DNA from 4 places in the Methylorubrum sp. GM97 genome. Region 3 is predicted to be linked to each of the others. Evidence: riboswitches for the same ligand, from Rfam matches in the RefSeq annotation. Region 3 holds a riboswitch; each other region holds the start of a gene.
What was found. A riboswitch is a leader RNA that binds a small molecule or an ion and turns the genes downstream of it on or off. The one in region 3 is predicted to bind cobalamin.
Positions count from the first base shown of each region.

Region 1: linked by a shared signal. The riboswitch ahead of MSPGM_RS07065 (CbtB domain-containing protein) and the one ahead of MSPGM_RS08320 (TonB-dependent siderophore receptor) in region 3 are both predicted to bind cobalamin.
Region 2: linked by a shared signal. The riboswitch ahead of MSPGM_RS05475 (TonB-dependent siderophore receptor) and the one ahead of MSPGM_RS08320 (TonB-dependent siderophore receptor) in region 3 are both predicted to bind cobalamin.
Region 4: linked by a shared signal. The riboswitch ahead of MSPGM_RS13120 (TonB-dependent receptor) and the one ahead of MSPGM_RS08320 (TonB-dependent siderophore receptor) in region 3 are both predicted to bind cobalamin.

Region 1 covers NZ_AP025942.1:1,506,920-1,511,372, reverse strand. Annotated here, with positions in the region: gene cobO (cob(I)yrinic acid a,c-diamide adenosyltransferase) at 284-886, opposite strand; gene cobU (bifunctional adenosylcobinamide kinase/adenosylcobinamide-phosphate guanylyltransferase) at 886-1,416, opposite strand; gene MSPGM_RS07075 (MarR family winged helix-turn-helix transcriptional regulator) at 1,498-1,989, shown strand; gene MSPGM_RS07070 (DUF1772 domain-containing protein) at 1,976-2,398, shown strand; cobalamin riboswitch at 2,442-2,642, shown strand; gene MSPGM_RS07065 (CbtB domain-containing protein) at 2,683-2,865, shown strand; gene MSPGM_RS07060 (CbtA family protein) at 2,896-3,663, shown strand; gene MSPGM_RS07055 (DUF1636 family protein) at 3,656-4,060, shown strand; gene cobW (cobalamin biosynthesis protein CobW) at 4,064-4,453, shown strand, end outside.
Region 2 covers NZ_AP025942.1:1,157,325-1,161,777, forward strand. Annotated here, with positions in the region: gene MSPGM_RS05475 (TonB-dependent siderophore receptor) at 1-1,928, opposite strand, end outside; cobalamin riboswitch at 2,034-2,243, opposite strand; gene MSPGM_RS05480 (DUF2778 domain-containing protein) at 2,678-3,868, shown strand; gene MSPGM_RS05485 (YybH family protein) at 3,993-4,361, opposite strand; gene MSPGM_RS05490 (OsmC family protein) at 4,394-4,453, opposite strand, start outside.
Region 3 covers NZ_AP025942.1:1,770,434-1,774,886, reverse strand. Annotated here, with positions in the region: gene MSPGM_RS08325 (DUF1624 domain-containing protein) at 1-890, opposite strand, end outside; gene MSPGM_RS08320 (TonB-dependent siderophore receptor) at 917-3,043, opposite strand; cobalamin riboswitch at 3,158-3,355, opposite strand; gene MSPGM_RS08315 (hypothetical protein) at 3,451-3,921, opposite strand; gene MSPGM_RS08310 (hypothetical protein) at 4,178-4,453, shown strand, end outside.
Region 4 covers NZ_AP025942.1:2,843,977-2,848,429, forward strand. Annotated here, with positions in the region: gene MSPGM_RS13120 (TonB-dependent receptor) at 1-2,215, opposite strand, end outside; cobalamin riboswitch at 2,336-2,536, opposite strand; gene MSPGM_RS13125 (hypothetical protein) at 2,900-3,031, shown strand; gene MSPGM_RS13130 (hypothetical protein) at 3,149-3,544, shown strand; gene MSPGM_RS13135 (hypothetical protein) at 3,676-3,939, shown strand; gene ccmB (heme exporter protein CcmB) at 3,983-4,453, opposite strand, start outside.

The DNA.
Region 1 (4,453 bases), 260 kb from region 3:
TTCAATATCGCCGCGCCGGCATCGATCGTGCCGAATGGGCGGGTCTCTCAGGATACGCCCGCTGCGCCCTCGAGCCCGGTGCCGAAACGGCCAGGAATCCGGCATTTCGTGACGCGGGCCCACATCGGACTTGGCCAGATCGGACTTGGCCAGATCGGACTTGGCCAGATCGGACTTGGCGGACATCGACGCGCGTCGTGCCCGAACTTCGGACGCCCTCAGTCCGGGGGAGGGCGCCGGCGACCGGAAGCGGCGTCCCGGTCCCTGGCCCTTGGGCCGGGCGTCAGAACTCGATCCCCTCCTGCGCCTTCACCCCGGCGGAGAAATGGTGCTTCACGCTGCCCATCTCGGTGACGAGGTCGGCGGCCTCGATCAGCGCCGGCTTGGCGTTGCGGCCGGTCACGACGACGTGGAGGTCGGGGCGCCGGGCGGCGAGGTCGGCAAGCACCGCGTCGAGGTCGAGGTAATCGTAGCGCAGGGCGATGTTCAGCTCGTCGAGGACGAGCAGGCGGATGCTCTCGTCCGCCATCAGCGTCTTGGCCGTGTCCCAGGCGTTATGGCAGGCGGCGATGTCGCGGGCCTTGTCCTGCGTCTCCCAGGTGAAGCCCTCGCCGAGTGCCTGCCAGACGATCTGGTCGCCGAAGCTTTTGAGCGCACGGGCCTCGCCCGTGTCCCAGGCGCCCTTGATGAACTGCACCACGCCGACCCGGTGACCCCGCCCGAGCATGCGCAGCACGAGGCCGAGGGCGGCCGTGGTCTTGCCCTTGCCGGGGCCGGTATGGACGATGAGCAGGCCCTTCTCGATCTTCTTCGAGGCGACCTCGGCGTCCTGCACCGCCTTGCGCTTGGCCATCTTTTCGCGGTGGCGCGTGTCGTCTTCGGTCATCAGGGATTCTCGCGTGAGGGTTTGACCGTCAGCGGCAGCCCGGCGACGGTGAGCACGACCCGGTCGGCCTCGCGCGCCAGCCGCTGGTGCAGCCGCCCGGCCGCATCGCGGAAGCGGCGGGCGAGGGCGTTGTCCGGCACGATGCCGAGGCCGACTTCGTTGGCGACGAGCACCAGCGGACCCGGCGCCGCGGCGCAGGCCCGTGCCAGGGCCTCGGTCGCCGCATCGAGATCGGCCTCGGCCAGCAGCAGGTTGGTGAGCCAGAGCGTGAGGCAATCGATCAGCACCGGCCCGGTCGCAGCGGCCACCGCCTCCGGCAGCGCCATCGGCACGTCGAGGGTGTGCCAGGAGTCGGAGCGCCGCGCCCGGTGCTCGTCGATGCGGACCCGCATCTCCTCGTCCCAGGCTTGCGCCGTGGCGATGTAGAGCCAGGGGGCGGGACAGGCCTCGATCAGCCGCTCGGCATAGGCGCTCTTGCCCGAGCGCGCACCGCCGAGCACCAGGGTCATCCGAGGGGAGGCCTGAAGCATCCGCACCCTTTGCCTCACGCACCGCCAGCGCGTCAAAGCCAGTCTGTTGACAATCTGTTGTCAAATGGGCAGCATATTGTCATGAAACGGTCGGATCATGAGGCCGCGGACGCCGCGACGGCTCTGGTGCTGGAGATCTTCCGGTCCAGCGGCGCGCTGCTGGCCGCCGGCGACCGGCTGGTGGGGGATCTCGGCCTCACCAGCGCCCGCTGGCAGGTTCTGGGCGCCGTCGCGCTCGCCGCGCAGCCGCTGCCGGTCGCCCGCATCGCCCGCGACATGGGCATGACGCGCCAGGGCGTGCAGCGGACGGTCAATGAGCTGGCGAAAGCGGGCCTCGTGACCTTCGCGGACAATCCCCACCACCTGCGCGCCCGCCTCGTTCTCCTCACGCCCGCGGGCCGGGATGCCTACGCGGCGGCGGCGGTGCGGCAGGCGCCCTGGGCGGCCGCACTCGCCCGCGATCTCGACCCGGCGGCGCTCGAGGCGGCCCGCACCCTCGTGCGGACCATCGGCGAGCGGGCCGGCGAACGCCGGAGCGGCGAACAACCGGGAGACCACGATGCTGATCGGTGAACTCGCCCTCGTCGCGGCAGCGGCCTTTGCCGGCGCTGCGCTCTATGTCGGCTTCGTGGAGCATCCGGCCCGGCTGGTCCTCGACCCGGCTTCCCAATTGCAGCAATGGCGCCCGAGCTATCGCCGCGCGACCCGGATGCAGGGCGGATTGGCGCTGGCCGCCACCGCCCTCGGTCTGCTCGCCTGGGCGCGTACCGGCGATCCGCGATGGGGGCTCGGGGCGGCGCTCGCGCTCGCCAACTGGCCCTACACGCTGTTGGCGATCATGCCGACCAACCGTGCCCTGCTCGCTGCATCGAGTACCGATCCGGTCGTGGCGCCGCTGATGCAACGCTGGATCCGCCTGCACGCAGTCCGCAGCGGGCTCGGTCTGGCGGCGGTGGCGGCCTTCCTCTGGGCGCTGCGGTGATTGCGGCCGGTGCGGGACACGTTGTGCGTCCGTCCGCATCAGGCTATGACCGCTCCGTGACGGTGCCCCGGCAACGGGGTGAAAAGGGAATGCGGTGAGAGGTTTTCCAGAAGCCTCAATTCCGCGGCTGCCCCCGCAACTGTAAGCGGCGAGTTCCTGCCACGAGCCACCGGGTGATCCGGGAAGGCGGCAGGCACGATACCAGCCGCGAGCCAGGAGACCTGCCGTCCAGCGAAGTTTTGTTCTCGAACGCCGCCGGTGGGGCGGCCGGAGCTCGTGACCCGATGACGACTGCGACCCTTCAGACCCAGGCCGCCACCACCCGTTCGGCCGAGGGCGCCCGCGCGCTCCTCGTCGCCGCCTTCCTCGGCCTTGGTCTCGTCTTCGTGGCGGGCTTTGCTCCGGCGAGCGTCCTGCACAACGCGGCGCACGATTTCCGCCACGCGCAGAACTTCCCCTGCCACTGATCCGCGCATCCAGCGGCTTCAAGCAGTCCCATGATCATCCGGTTGCTGTCGGCGGCGCTCGTCGCCGGCTTCCTCGCGTCCGTCGTCGCGACGGGCCTGCAGCTCGCGCTGACCTCTCCGCTGATCCTCCAGGCGGAGACCTATGAAGGCGAGGGCGCGCATGCCGCCCTCGCGCCCTCGCGCGATGAGACCTCTTTCGCCGCCCTGATCGTCCCGGCCCACGCGCATGCGCATGGCGAGGGCGGACACGACCACGGCAAGGCCGACGCGTGGCAGCCTGCACCGGGCCTTCAGCGGATGGCCTTCACCGGTCTCGCCACGCTGGTCGGCGGCGTCGGCTACGCGCTGCTGCTCGCGGCGGTGATGCTGGCACTTCGCCGTGAGCCGACCCCGCAGGGCGGACTCGTCGTTGGTATCGCCGGCTTCCTCGCGGTGGTCCTCGCCCCCGCCATCGGCCTGCCGCCGGAGCTGCCGGGCATGGGTGCAGCGCCGCTTGTGCTGCGCCAGTCGTGGTGGCTGATGACGGTGGTGGCGACCGGGCTCGGCCTCTACCTGATCGCCGTGCGGCGGGTGCCGCTGACGATCCTCGGTGGCCTCGTCCTCATCGTCGCGCCGCATCTCGCGGGCGCGCCGCAATCGATCGACACCGTCTCCTCGCAGGTGCCGCCGGCCACGGCCGCGCAGTTCGCCGCGCGCGCGCTCGCCATCGGCTTCGTGTTCTGGGCGGTGATCGGGCTCGCCTATGGCTGGGCCTGGGGCCTGTTCGGCCGCGAGGCGGGTGCCCGTGCGAATGCCTGATCCCGATACCGCCATCCTGTCGGTCTGCACCACCTGCCGCGCGGCAGGCGATGCCTCCGAGCCGCGCGCCGGGGCCAAGCTGCTGGCCGCGCTGTTGGCGGAGGCCGCTCGCGAGCCCGTGCCGGGCCTGACGATCGAGGGCGCCGAGTGCCTCTCGGTCTGCAAGCGGCCCTGCACCGTCGCGGTCGTCTCGCCCGACCGCTGGACCTACGTCTACGGCGACTTCGACGCGCTCGAAGACCCCGACACCTCCGCCCGCACCCTCCTGGCGGGCCTGCGCCGCTACCTCGAGACCCCCGACGGCGTCGTGCCCTGGCGCGAGCGCCCGGAGGCGTTTCGCAAGGGCGTCGTCGCCCGCATCCCGCCGCTCAAGGCGGCCCCGAACCGGACGCCCTGACCCATGAGCCTCGTGGAAAAGATCCCCTGCACCATCGTCACCGGCTTCCTCGGGGCCGGCAAGACGACGCTCGTGCGCCACACCGTCGAGAACGCCCGCGGGCGCCGGCTCGCCATCATCGTCAACGAGTTCGGCGATCTCGGCTTCGACGGCTCGTTCCTCGCCGCCTGCGGCATCGAGGGCTGCAACGAGGATTCGGTGGTGGAGCTGCCCAACGGCTGCATCTGCTGCACCGTGGCCGACGACTTCGTCCCGGCGCTGACCAAGCTTCTCGACCGGCCCGAGCCGCCGGAGCACATCCTGATCGAGACCTCCGGCCTCGCCCTGCCCAAGCCCCTGGTCCAGGCCTTCCAGTGGCCGGCGATCCGCTCGCGGGTCACCGTGGACGGTGTC
Region 2 (4,453 bases), 610 kb from region 3:
ACGGCGAGCAGGCTGCCAGAATGGCGCGGCACGTTGATGAGCGGCGTGCCGGCCGGCAAGGTCGGATCTTCGGTGACCACGGCCTCCGCGTAGACGTATCCCGCCAGCAGCTTGATCTCCGGCGTGATCTGGCCGGCGGCGGTCAGCTCGAAGCCTTGGCTGCGCACCCCGCCGACCGCCACCGAGAAACCGCTGCCGTTGGCCTCCGGCGTCAGCACGTTCTCCCGGTCGATGCGGAAGGCGGTGCCGGTCAGCGCCAGCGCGCCGCCATAGAGGTCGAGCTTGGCCCCGACCTCGTAGCCGATGCCGGTTTCCGGCGCGAACGGCCCGGAGGCGGAGGCGGCGGCAGCATCGGGACCGATATTGGGGCGGAAACTCGTGCCGACATTGGCGTAGAGGGAGAGTTCGGGCAGCGGCTGGTAGACGAGGCCGGCGCGGGGCGTCGCGGCAAAGTAGGCCTGATCGACCTGGGACCGCGGGATGCGCTCGCGGAACGACTGTTCGAAGAAGTCGAAGCGCACGCCGAGCAGCGCCTTCCATTCGGGCGTGAGGACGATCTGGTCCTGCGCATAGAGCGCGGTGTTGGTGATCCGCTCGAGGTTGTTGCGGAAGCGGTCGATCGGCGGCAGCGGCTGGCCGTAGCGCGGATCATAGATGTCGATGGCGAAGGTCGAACCCGGTCGGATCGTCGAGCGGTTGTAGACGACTCGGCTGTCGGTGCTCTCGCGCTCGAAGCCGAGCAGCATGGTGTGGCCGATCCCGGCGGTGTCGAAGCGCCCGACCACCTCCGCCTGGCCGATCGCCACGTCCCAGCGGTAGTCGCGGATATTGCGGTCGCGCGAGACGGTGCGGTTGTCGGCGGCGATGGCGCGGATCTCGGCGGATTCACCCTCCAGCGTGCCGGTGTTGAAGTGGGTGGCGAGCCGCATCTGCCAATCGGCGTTGAAGCGGTGATCGACGCGGACCTGCATCGTGTTGTTGGTCTGATAGGTGCTCTGGCCCGGCTCGCCGAGGAAGCGCGAGATCGGCAAGAGCCCGAGCCGCCCGTTGAGGGCGATGACGCCGCGGTCGAAGACGATGCGGTTGCGCAGGAACTCGGTCTCGACGGTGATGCGCGTGTCCGGCGTGATCTGCCAGCTCAGGACGGGCGCCACGAGCAGCCGGTCGCTGTCGACGAAATCGCGAAAGCTGCCCTGGCGGCCGGCGGCGAGATTGAAGCGGTAGGCGAGCGTGCCCTCCTCGTTCAGCGCGCCGCCGGAATCGACCGTGCCGCGGAACTGCCCGAACGAGTCCCACAACCCGCCCATCTCGACGAAGCGCTCGACGGTCGGCTGCTTGGTGATGATGTTGACGAGCCCGCCCGGATCGCTGCGCCCGAACAGCCCGCCGCCGGGACCTTTGAGCACCTCGACGCGCTCGACGTTCTGGGCGTCGGGCGGGGGCGGCGTGCCGCGGTTGAGCGGAAAGCCGTTCTTGTAGATCTCGGACGTGGTCACGCCGCGAATGGCGTAGCTGAACACCGACAGGCCGCCGAAATTGTTCTGCTGCGCCACGCCCGGCGTGTAGTTGAAGACGCGATCGACGCGGGTGGCGGCGAGATCCGTGATGACCTCGCGCGGGGCGACCGTGACGATCTGGGGCACGTCGCGCTGGGGCGTGTCGGTCTTGGTGCTGCTCACCGCGCGGTCGGCACGGTAGCCCGGCGTCGGCCCGATCAGGCCGATCGTGCCGGCGGCGCTGGTCCGGCCGTCCGATGCGCCGTTGCCGACGCCGCGGCCTTCGCCCTCGACCGCCAGTTCCTCCAGGGTGACCGATTCCTGCGCCCGCGCCTCCGGGCCGTGCAGGCCGGCGCAGAGCAGCGCGGCGAGCACCCAAGGCGGGCGCCGGGCCGGGACGTCGATGGCGTTCAGGATCGTCCGAACTGTCACAAGGCGCGCTCTGGCTGTTCGGGTGCGGGCCCGAGCGGGTGCCCCGCCGGGAGCGCAGGGGAACGCTCTCGCCGATCAGGCACGCCGCCGGAGCACCCCGCCCGGGGGACATCGTCGCGCCAAGGCAGGTCTCCTGGCTCACGGGTCAGCGCCTCCGTCTCGGCCTTCCCGGTGCAGGGCACCAGTGACCTTCGACGACGGTGGCTCGCCGCTCACAGTTGCGGGGGCAGCTTCGGCCTCGCCCGGACGGGCTTACCGAATTCCCTCTTAGCCCTCGGACATGCGTCCGGGGGAACCTTGGCCGCAGCAATTTCGCTGCGATGCGGCGCAGGGTCAACAGACCGGCCAATGAAATGTAACAACATCACACAACCTGTGGCCCGTAGAGCACAAGGGCTCGGCGAGAAGCCCCGTGGCGGCTGCGCTTCTCGCGGCGGCCTGAAGGCGGGCACGCGAGACGATGGCGATCATCCGATTGGCCTCGTCATTGAGTGCACACCGCGCCGCAGCGGTGGAGAGAGGCCGCCCCCTCATGGCGCGGCGGAGCCACTGAGAATCCGCATCGAACGTTTTTCGAAGGACGTGACCGAGCTTTAGGCAAGATTAACCAAGATCCCGTTGAATGACGAAGGCTTAAGGTTGATCCTTCCCTAATCGGCGAAGCCATCTCGTTTTGTCATTCTGGCACAGATAGCCGGGGATGACGGCGGGAGGCCGTGTGGGATCCGCGTTGTCGAGTACCGCCCGCAATGGACATCGCCGAGCTCGTCCAGAGTCGCTCCGCCCGGCCCGTCATCCGCCGTCGGCGCCGCCCGCCTGTCGCGGCGCTCGCGCTGACCGCCCTCGGGGGTCTCGCGGTCGCCGGGATCCTGCAACCGCAGGATCGCGCTGCGCCCGCCCCCGTGGAAACCGCGCAGGTCTCGGCCGAGGCCGAAGGGGCGGAGACCGTGCAGGCCGCGCCCGGCGCGCTGGCCTGGATGCTCGACCCCACTCCCGTGCTCGACACCGCGTCCGGCGGCTTCGTCCCGCGGACCGCGCAGGTGTCCGCCTTCCGGGCGCCGCCCGTGGCGGAGCCTTCCAAGTCGCAGCCTGCCCCATCGGAGCCGGTCACGACCCTGGCCGCCCTCCCCGCGGAACAGGCCGCCGACGCCGCGCCCGCCGTCACGCCGCGCCCGGCCGCGCCGACGGCCCGCCTCGCCCTTACGGTGCCGCTGCCAGTGCGGCGGCCCGACGAATTCCGCTACGAGCCGCGCACGCAGACCGCCCGGGCGGCGACGCCTCGGATCGCCACCGCATCCACGGCGCGCGCCTCCACCGAGCCGACCCGCAGCGTGTTCAGCGCCGCGGTGACCGACAACCGCAACTTCCTCGAGAAGATGTTCGATCTGCCGGGTTCGACGCCCACGCCGTCCTCGGACAAGGCGATGGCCTATGCCGGACTCGACAGCGGGGCGGTCGATTCGGCCGCGCGGCGCCGCGTCGTGCCCGGCCCGGTCTCCGAGCCGGGGGTCGCCGTCTACGACATCAGCGCCGCCACCGTGACGCTGCCGAGCGGCGAGGTGCTGGAGGCCCATTCCGGCCTCGGCGTCGCCCAGGACAACCCCGACCACGTCCATATCCGGATGCGCGGCGCCACCCCGCCCGGAGTCTACGACCTGCGGGAGCGCGAGGCGCTGTTCCATGGGGTGCGGGCGATCCGCCTCAATCCGGTCGGCGGCTCGGCCGCCATCCACGGGCGCGACGGCATCCTCGCCCATACCTACATGCTGGGCCCGAGCGGCGCCTCGAACGGCTGCGTCGTGTTCCGGAACTACACCCGCTTCCTCCAGGCCTATCTGAGCGGCGAGGTCCGGCGCCTGGTCGTGGTGCCCGGCACCGCCCCCGGCGTCTTCGCCAGCCGGCGCAACGCCACGCCGCGCCGCTCGGCCTCGGCGGATTAACAGGTTTCCAAAGGAATCATTCCTTTGGCCGGGACATCGGGGCAGCGCCCCGACGTCCCTTCACCAGGGCTCTGCCCTGGACCCGCGAAAGGACTTGTCCTTTCGAAACCCGCTTTGGAGCCCGTCAGGATTTGGCGACGGGCTTGAGCTTGAGCTGGTCGATGGCCCAGCGCCACGTCCCGTCCGATTGCCGGCGGGCCGACTCAACCGAGAGCGCGCCGTTCGGCAGCCGCGCGAAGGTCAGCGCGAGGTCGCCGTTGCGGATCGCCGGCAGGGTCTCGGGTTCGGGGAAGTCCGACTTGCGCGCGAGCAGATCGGTATAGAAGCGGCGGATCTCGTCGTGGCCGGTCGCCACGATATCGCCCGCGGCCACCACCGCCTGCGGCTCGTACAGGGCGACCAGCCCTTCGGCATCGCCGGCATTGGCCCGTTCGTTGAAGAGGCGGGCCAGATCCTCCGGCTCACGTGCCACGTCCCGCTGCGTCTCGCTCATCGCTCGTTCCTCCCTGTCTGTTTCAGGCCTGTCTATTTCAGGCGGTTGCCCTGGCCGTCCCGCACCGCGACCGCTACCGGAACGCCGGCCTT
Region 3 (4,453 bases):
CCGATCCGCTCCAACGCCACGAGCAGCAGCGCCCCGGTCCCGAGCGTCAGCAGCAGGAACAGGAGCGAGGGCGGGTATTTCGTCAGCGCGAGGAAGCTCATTGCGGTCCGCAGGGCGCTGTCGTCCACGACGAACCAGGGCTTGTCGCCGTAGCCGTTGGCTAGGCGAAGTAGCACGAAGGCGGCCAGCATCGCGCAGCCGATAGCCGCGAAGCGGCGCTCCCGCGTGCGCGTGGCGAGGCCGGGCAGGAACCACGGGCCGATGGCGTAGCCGAGCACGATGACGCCGATCCACGGCAATACCGGATAGGTTGTCTTGGCGACCAGCCCGAGGGGAAGCGCGATGACGTCGCGCTGGTGCAGCATGGCCCAGACTGGAAACAGCGGCTGGTCGGGCCGGAGCTGGATTGGGTCGAGGAAGTTGTGACCGCACACGATCAGCAGCCCGACCCCTAGGAGAACCGAGCGTGGCAGGCCGACCAGTGCCGCCAAGACGATCATGCACACGCCGATGCACCAGATCACCTGGAGCCAGAGCGTCGGACTGGCCACGCCCCAGTACAGTTCGGAGAGGTAGAACACCTCGAAGGCCATCAGCACGAGGCCGCGCTTCACCAGGTAGGCCCGCGTCTCCGCCAGCGTGTGCCGGGTGGCGAACAGGTACGCGGCCACGCCCGTCAGCACGACGAAGATCGGCGCGCATAGGCTGACCGCGAGGCGGGCCAGAAACAAGGCCGGCAGGGCGGTCCTCGCGTCGACCGGATCGGCGACCGGCACGTGCAGGAACCAGGTCTCGCGCAGGTGGTCGAGGAGCATCAGCACCATCACCAGCCCACGCAGAGCGTCGATTGAGGCGATGCGTCCGGTCGCGGCCGATGCCTCCGTTGACACCCCAAGCGTTCCCGGGTGCACGCCCATCAGAAGCGCGCCGTCATGCTGACGGTGACCCGACGCGGCTCGCCGACACCGACCCAGAAGCTGTTGTAGGAGCGCTCATAGTAGGTCTCGTCGAAAATGTTGTCGACGTTGATCCCGAAGCGTAGGTTCTCGTAGCGGTAGTAGGCCAGCGCGTCCGTCAGGACGTAGCCCGGAAGGCGGAACCGCTCGTTGCCGCTGTCGCCGAGGCGCGAGCCGACGGCCCGAAGCCCGCCGCCGAACCCGAAGCCCTTCCAGTCGCCCGCCTGAACCTCGTAGACGCCGAGCAGGCTGCCCGAATGGCGTGGGATGTTTAGGAGCGGCGAGCCGACCCGCAGGACCTCGTCGCGCGTGACCTGGGCATCGATGAAGGCGTAGCCGCCTATGACGCGGAACTCCGGCGTCACCTGACCAACGACGCTCAGGTCGAATCCCTGGCTGCGCACAGCGCCGGCGGCGATCTGGAAAAAGAAGTCCGCTGGGTCGGTGGTCAGCACGTTCTGCTTCTCGATGTGGAAGGCGGCCGCCGTGACGCTCAAGCCGTCGAACAGGTCTAGCTTGGTCCCGACCTCGTAGGCGAAGCCCGTCTCCGGGGCGAAGGGGCGCGTCGCGCTGTCGAAGCCGGTGTTCGGCCGGAACGAGGCGGCGACGTTTCCGTAAAGCGAGAGGAAGGAGAGCGGCTGGTAGACGAGCCCGGCGCGGGGCGAGAAGCCGGTGCGGTCCTGTTCGGTGCGCTCGTTCGCGACCTTGTCCCGGAAGGTCTGGTTGTAGAAGTCTGTTCGGTTGCCGATCAGCAGCTTCCACTCGGGGCTCAGCGCGATCTGGTCCTGCAGGTAGACTGCCGTGTTGCCGACGTTCTCGCTGGCGCTGTAGCGGCGCGTGAAGGGCGGCTTGGGCTGGCCGTAGACCGGGTTGAACAGGTCGAGCGCGAACGAGTCCAGGCGCGGAGTCGAGCGCTGCAGGTTCTCGGTGCTGTTGTAGCGCTCGTGCTCCAGGCCTAGCAGCAGGGTGTGGGCGAACGGGCCGGTGTCGAAGCGCCCGACAAGCTCGGCCTGTCCGATGGCCACGCCCCATGTGAAGTCGTGGCGGCGGAACTCGCGGAGCAGGGTCCGCCCATCGTCTAGCAGGCCGGTGGCGCCCGTCTGCAGGCCGGTCAGGCTGCCGGTGTTGAAGTGGCCGGCGACCCGAAGCTGCCAATCGGTGCTGAAGGCGTGCTCCAGGCGCACCTGCACGATCCCGCTCTCCGACACGGAGTTGTCGCCCGGCTCGCCGAAGAAGCGGGAGCGCGGGACCAGGCCGAGACGGTTGTTCACCGCGACCGTCCCGCGGTCGAAGGTCTGGCGGTTACGCAGGTACTGCGTCTCGACGGTGAGCTTGGTGTCGGGGCTGATCTGCCAGCTCACGACGGGGGCCGCGAGGACGCGGTCGCCGTCGACGAAATCGCGAAAACTGTCCTGGCGGGCAAGCGCGCCGTTGAAGCGGTAGAGGACCGTGCCGTCCTCGCTCAGCGCGCCACCGGCATCGACCGTGGTGCGCGCCGTGCCGAAGCTGCCGAACAGGGTGCCCATCTCGACGAAGGGCAACGCGACGGGCTGCTTGGTGAGGATGTTGACGGTGCCGCCCGGGTCGCTGCGGCCGTAGAGGGCACCTGCCGGGCCTTTCAGCACCTCGATGGACTGGACGTTCTGCGTGTCGGGCGCGCCGTTGTAGCCGCGGGCGATGTTGAACCCGTTCTGGAAGATGTCCTGTGTGGCGAAGCCACGCACGGAAAAGAGCGCGAGGTTCTGGGCGCCGAAGTCGTTCTGCTTGCCGACCGCGGGCACGTAGTCGAGGGCGCGCTCCACGCGGGTGGCGGCGGTGTCGCGCAGAACCTCTCGGGGCACGACGTCGACCTGCTGCGGCACGTCGCGCCGCGGCGTCACTGTCTTGGTGCCGCTGTAGAGCTCCTCCACCCGATAGGTCGGCGTAGCGGTGAAGGTGCCCTCGACGGAGATCGGGTCGAGCACCACGGAAGTGTCGGACGATTCCCTACGCGTGCCCTGGCCCCAGGCCGGGTCGCCGCTGGCAATGGCAAGCGCGACGGTGGTGGCGGATAGGCAGAGCCGGAGCGGCGATTTCGGGCTGAGCACAGGAGGCTGACCTCGAGCGACGGCAGTGGCACGTCACCGCGAACGAGGTCTAGGCGATCCCCCGCGGGGGTGACGCTTCGACACCCGCCGAGGCACCCCGCCCAGCGTGTTTCGCGTGTGACCACGGCTGACGGCAGGTCTCCTGGCTCGCGGGTCACCGCCCTCTCACCGTCTTCCCGGGCGAGGCTGCCCAGTGACGTGGTGGTGGAGAGCTCACCGCTTACAGTTGCGGGGGCAGCCGCGGCATCGGAGCGAACCCCTCACCGCGTTCCCTTTTGATCCCCGAAGGGAACCGTCGCGGCTTGGCTATTCGGCTTGGCCACAGGTTGTCAATTCACCGGGCCACCCTTCCCAGAGCGAACTCGCCGCCTCCGGCCCATGCCTGTGATCCGCTCGAATATGGGCGGCTACTCGACCTTCAGCCGCTTGGCCGCCGCCGGACACAGCAACTTGAACTGCTCCACCAAGGGCGGCATGCCCGAGGCGCATGATGTGTCGGCATCGGGTCCAAGCGGAAAGCGGGCCTTGCCGCCCTGGCGGTCGCCGTAGCGATAGCTCACCGTCCCGGACCGGCAGTTCGCCTCGGCTGTCATCGTGGCCCGGCCTTCGCTGCGCAGGTACTTCGCGACACACTGGGCCGTCGTGAGCTTGCCGCCGTACTGCTTGGTTTCGCCACCTGGGTCGCGCTCGCAGTATTCCTGAAGGTCGGCCTTCGTGACGATGCCCTGAGCGGTGGCCCGAGCCGTGTCGATGCCGTCGCGCTCGACCACCGTGCCGTTCCACCCCTTGCAGGACGCAAGCGGGAAGTCCCCGGCCGCCCAGGCATGGCCGGAGCCGAGCGCCACGGCGGCAAGCGCGGCAAGATCGATCCAACGCATGTCGCACCCCGTGTTCCGGCGCCGCACGCCGTAGGGCCGATACGGCGCCTGCGCCGAGGAACGTTTGCAAGGCTCGCGACGCCTTATCCACGGCAATCCACAGCCACGACGGCGAGCCGCTCGTGCGGCGGCGCCTCAAGCGGGAACCGCAGACGTGCGGAACGCCCGGGAGTGCGGTTCGCGGCTCATGGCGGTTGGAGGAGGGGCAAACTTAACGGGCGAGGTCCAGGTTCGGCCGAATTCTCGGGAGGTCGGCATGGAATGGGAGCGGCGGGTCGAGCGGATGGGCGCACGCTTACGGAAGAAGAGGGATGCCGCAAACGTAGCCTTATGGGAGATGCTGGGATCGGCCGACGTCGTGTGGATGGTTTGGGGGGACAACGAATACAGCCGGCGGTTCAGGGTCATCCGTGGTCGGGACCTGAGCGGTCCCGGGCTGCGCCACGGCGTCATCGTCGTCGGCTGTGAGGTTTCCGGCTTGGCCCTCTTCGAGCGGCAGGGCTACCAGGTCGCGGTCATGGACGACGGCGAG
Region 4 (4,453 bases), 1.1 Mb from region 3:
ACGAGCGCGGGCGCCCGAGAACCCAGGCGGTGCCGACGCCGTTCACGGCGCTGCCATCGACCGCGTAGGTCGTGTCGAACAAGTTGAAGACCCGTAGCGACAGGCGGGAGCCGGCGGTGACCTGATGGTCGAGGCCGAGATTGACCAGCGTGTAGGCCGGCCGCCGGGCAGTGTTGCCGAAATCGGAAAAGACTTCGCCGACATGCTGGAGGCCGATGCGCCCCTCCCAGTCGCGGGCGAAGGCCCAGTTGACCCAGAGATTGGCCACCTGCTCCGGCACATTGATCGGCTGATTGCCGGCATAGGAGACGGCAACCCCGCCGACATTCTGGGTGAAGTCGTCGTACTGGGCGTGAAGCACAGCGAGGTTGGCATCGATGCGCCAGCCGGGGGCGGGGAGCCAGGAGAGCGCGGCCTCCGCGCCGAGGGAGGATTGCTGGCCGACTTGAGTCGAGACCGTCGGCTGGCCCGGAACCGCCGAGATTAGGTTGTCCTTGACGATGCGGTAGCCGGCCAGGGTCCACTCGACGGCGCCGCCGAAGACGAGGCCCTTGGCGCCGACCTCGACTTGGCGGCCGGTCGAGAGTTCGAAGCCGGCCAGCGATTGCGAGAGGGTGATTAGGCTGTTCACCGGATCCGTCGCGGTGGCGTATTGCACGTAGAGCGATGTGTCCGGCGTCGGCTCGTAGAGCAACGCGAAGCGGTAGCCGAGGGCGCGGAACGAGCGCTCGAAGGTCGCGCCGCTGCGCAGATCTTCCCGGTGGAGACGCGGCGCGTCGAAGCGCACCCCGGCGAGGAACGACAACCGGTCGGTCAGGAACAGCCGATCCTCGGCGAAGACCGAAGCTTGGTTCGTGCGCGTGGCGTAGGCCGGGCTCGCCCGCCCGTCCCGCGGGAAGAAGCCGGGATCGTAGCCGATCAGGGGAACGCTCGTCGGCGTCTCGGAGAAGGTGAAGTTGTTGGCGTGGCGGAAGCTGACATGGTTCACGTCGAAGCCGGCCGAGAACGTATTGGCCAGCCCGAACAGGGCGCCGCGGAACGTCGCGTCGAACCGACTCCCGACCTGTTCCTGGCTATGGCCGATTTCGAGATAGTCGGAGCGATCGACGAGCCCCGTTGCCGGGTTGAAGCGGTACTGCTCGACGTCGCGCCAATGCCGGCGGCTTTGAAGGCGGTAGGCGGTGTTGCGCACCGTCACGTCGGCCGAAGGGGTCCATTCCGTCCGGAACTGCGTCCAGTTGTCGGTCCAGGCGATCCTCGAATCGCGGACGTTGTAGTTGTTGAAGCGGATGGCGTCGGGCACACGCCCGTTCACCAGCGGCGTGCCCCAGTAGCGGGTGGGCTCCTGGTAGCCGAAATCGTGGCTGAGCGTGAAGGCGAGATCCGGATTCGCTTGGAGCGTCAGTGCGCCCGAGGCCGCGAGGTTGCGGAAGTCACCCTCTGGGGTGATCCAGCCGTCGGCACGGTTGCCGCTGACATTGAGGCGATAGGCCAGGGATTCGCCGATCGGCCCGGTCGAATCGACCGCCGCACGGGCGATGCCGTCCTCGCCGAGGCCGAAGCGGGCGACATTGAGCGGCGTAAACAGCGGCTTCTTCGAAACGACGTTGACGATACCGCCGATGGCTCCGTCCCCGTAGAGAACGGAGGCCGGCCCGCGCAGCACCTCGATCCGCTCCACGTTCCACGTATCGAACGGGAACGTGACGGTGTTGGCGCCGACATAGAGCCGGGTGCCGTCGAACAAAGTCTGGATCGAGTTCTGCCCGGCAAAGCCGCGAGCGGTGAAGAAGCCGAGTCCATTGCCCGGCGAGCCGAAGGCCGTGATGCCGGTGCCGTTCTGCGACACGGCGTCCAGCACGCTGGTCTGACCGCGCAGGCGGATGGTCTCGCCCGAGATGATGTCGAGACTCGCGGGCGTTTCCAGCGGCGTGAGACCGAGCCGGCTCGCCGAGCGCGACGGCGTGCGCAGGTTGAGGCCGACCTGCGAGGACTGCGTCAGACTCGGTGTCCGCAAGGCTGCGGCGGCGTCCGCGCCGATGGCATCTGCCGGCGCGTTGGCGGGCAGGCCGATCCCGGCGCCGCCTTGCACCGCGATCTCATCGAGATGCGTCAGGAGTGCCTGGGCCCGAACCGGACCGGACGTCGTGAGGGGCAGGGCGGCGACTGCGGACAGGAGGGACCGGCCGCAGAAGCGGCGGTGAAAGGGGGACATGATGGAAACGATGCCTCGGCAGCGACGGTGGCACGTCACCGCGACCGAGGCCGAACCACTGCCGGCCATGGGCCTTCAGCGTTTCGACACCTGCTGGGACACCCCGCCCGGCATGGCTCGCGTGTGACCACGGCTGACGGCAGGTCTCCTGGCTCGCGGGTCGTCGCCCTCCATCGTCTTCCCAGGCGAGGCATGCCCAGTGACGTGGTGATGGAGGACTCTCCGCTCACAGTTGCGGGGGCAGCCGCGGGATCGAGCTCGAAAGCCCTCCACCGCGTTCCCTTTTGATCCCTTGCGGGAACCGTCAACGGTCAAGCTACGGTCAAGGCGGCGCTTCGGTCAATGCGCCCGGCGCCGTTCGGGACGCCTGCACCAGGAGCGATCCACAATCGCGGACCCTGCCGCGACCAAAGCCGCACGGCAGCCAAAAAGAAAAAAGGCCGCCCCGAAGGACGGCCCGAAGTCTAGGGAGGAAACGCCCAAGAAGGGCTGCAGGACCGCGACGCCATCGCGACCCGGCATGGCCATGATTTCTCAGGTTGCAGTGCACAAAGCAATCGCTGACGCGTCGGATCGGGCATGCATTCATTGCATATGTTCGGTTCCGAACTCATGCGCTCCGGCGGAGCCATTCGGCCGCCCAGGGGTTTCGGTCCTCCGAATGCTGCCTCATGGATGCTGGATATGCCCCGTTGGATGTTCGCCTTTCCCGTCGTGCTGATGATTCTTGCAGGGCTCGTCGTCTTCGCCTTCACGCGTACGGGCCCGACCGACAACCAGAACACCCACGCTCCGCAGACCGGCCAGACCCGCTGACGCCGCCGAATCCCAGAGCGCGCCGGCCCCTGAGCCATTCCGGCCCACAAATTGCGAAGTTTGCACGGTCGGAATCGTTCGGTGGGGTCCTCCGTGCGGATCGGATGCGTTTTCCTCTTGAGCGCCCTCCTGCTTCCATCCGGGGCTCACGCACGCGATGCGCATGCGGACGCGGCGGCCTTCGCGGCGGCGGCCCGTCACCATGTCGGTGAGCGCGTCACGCTCGATCATTGCCACCTCGTCTACGCGACCGACGACGAGATCACCTGCATCGGCCTGTTGCCGGAGGATGCGGCGGGCAATGTCCGCTTGGCCGGTAAGCTACTGATCCGGGTCGCGGCCGCGGAGATGCAGGGCCGCACCCGTGCCCTCGCGCTCTGTGCCGGTGGCGCTCTTGACGAAGCCTGCGAGGTGAGCGTGGCGGGAGAGGTGTTCGACGCCTCCCCTTCGTTCGGGCTCGGCGCGGCCCAGTTGATGGGCTTGCGCGAAGCGACGATCTGCTGGCCGGACTGAGCTTCGCGAAGCGCTGCCGAGCCTGATCCTGCGAGAGCGATACGCGCAACCGATGTGAGGCCGATCTCCGGCGATGGACCCGCGTGAACCCTCAAGGGTCTAGTGCGTTCGAACTCCAAGGGAGTTTGCCGATGATCACTCGTCTGTCGTTTGCCGCGGTTCTGGTCGCGGCCCTCGCTACATCCGCTGCCGCCCAAGGGCCGGCGCAGACCGGGACCGGCGGTGGTCCGGCTTCGACCATCTACGCGCCGAACACCTCTGCCGTCGGTCAGACCATGCCGCCGGCCGGGGCGGGCGGTGTGCGGCGCGACCCGGGCAATCCCGACCGCGAGACCGCCATGGAAAAGAAGGACGACAAGATCGACACCGGGATCTGCATCGGCTGCGACAAGTAGATCCGGCGAACCGAGGCGCGACCTCCCGACCGCCACGCCCGGTTCATTCCGACCAGCGCAAAGCCGCGGCGGCGGCCAGGGTGCCGACCACTGCCGCGATCAGGCTCAGGGCGGCTAACACCGTCAGCGGGGTCGTGAACGGCACCGTGCCGCCCAGGGCAGCCTCAGCGGCCGAGACCCCGAAGATCAGAGTCGGGACCATCAGCGGCAGCACGATGATGGCCAGGATCAGGCCGCCCCGACGGATGGTGGCGGTCAACGCCGCGCCGACGGCGCCGATGAAGGCCAGAGCCGGCGTGCCTAGGGCCAGCGTCAAGGCCGTGGCACCCATGGCTTTCGGGGAGAGTGCCACCAGCAGGCCGAACAGCGGCGAAGCGAGCGCCAGAGGTAGGCCGGTCGTGAGCCAGGAGGCCAGGACCTTGGCAAGCACCACCAGTTCCAACGGCACGGCAGCGCCCGTCATCAGGTCGAGAGAGCCGTCCTCCTCGTCCGACTGAAACAGCCGGTCGAGGCC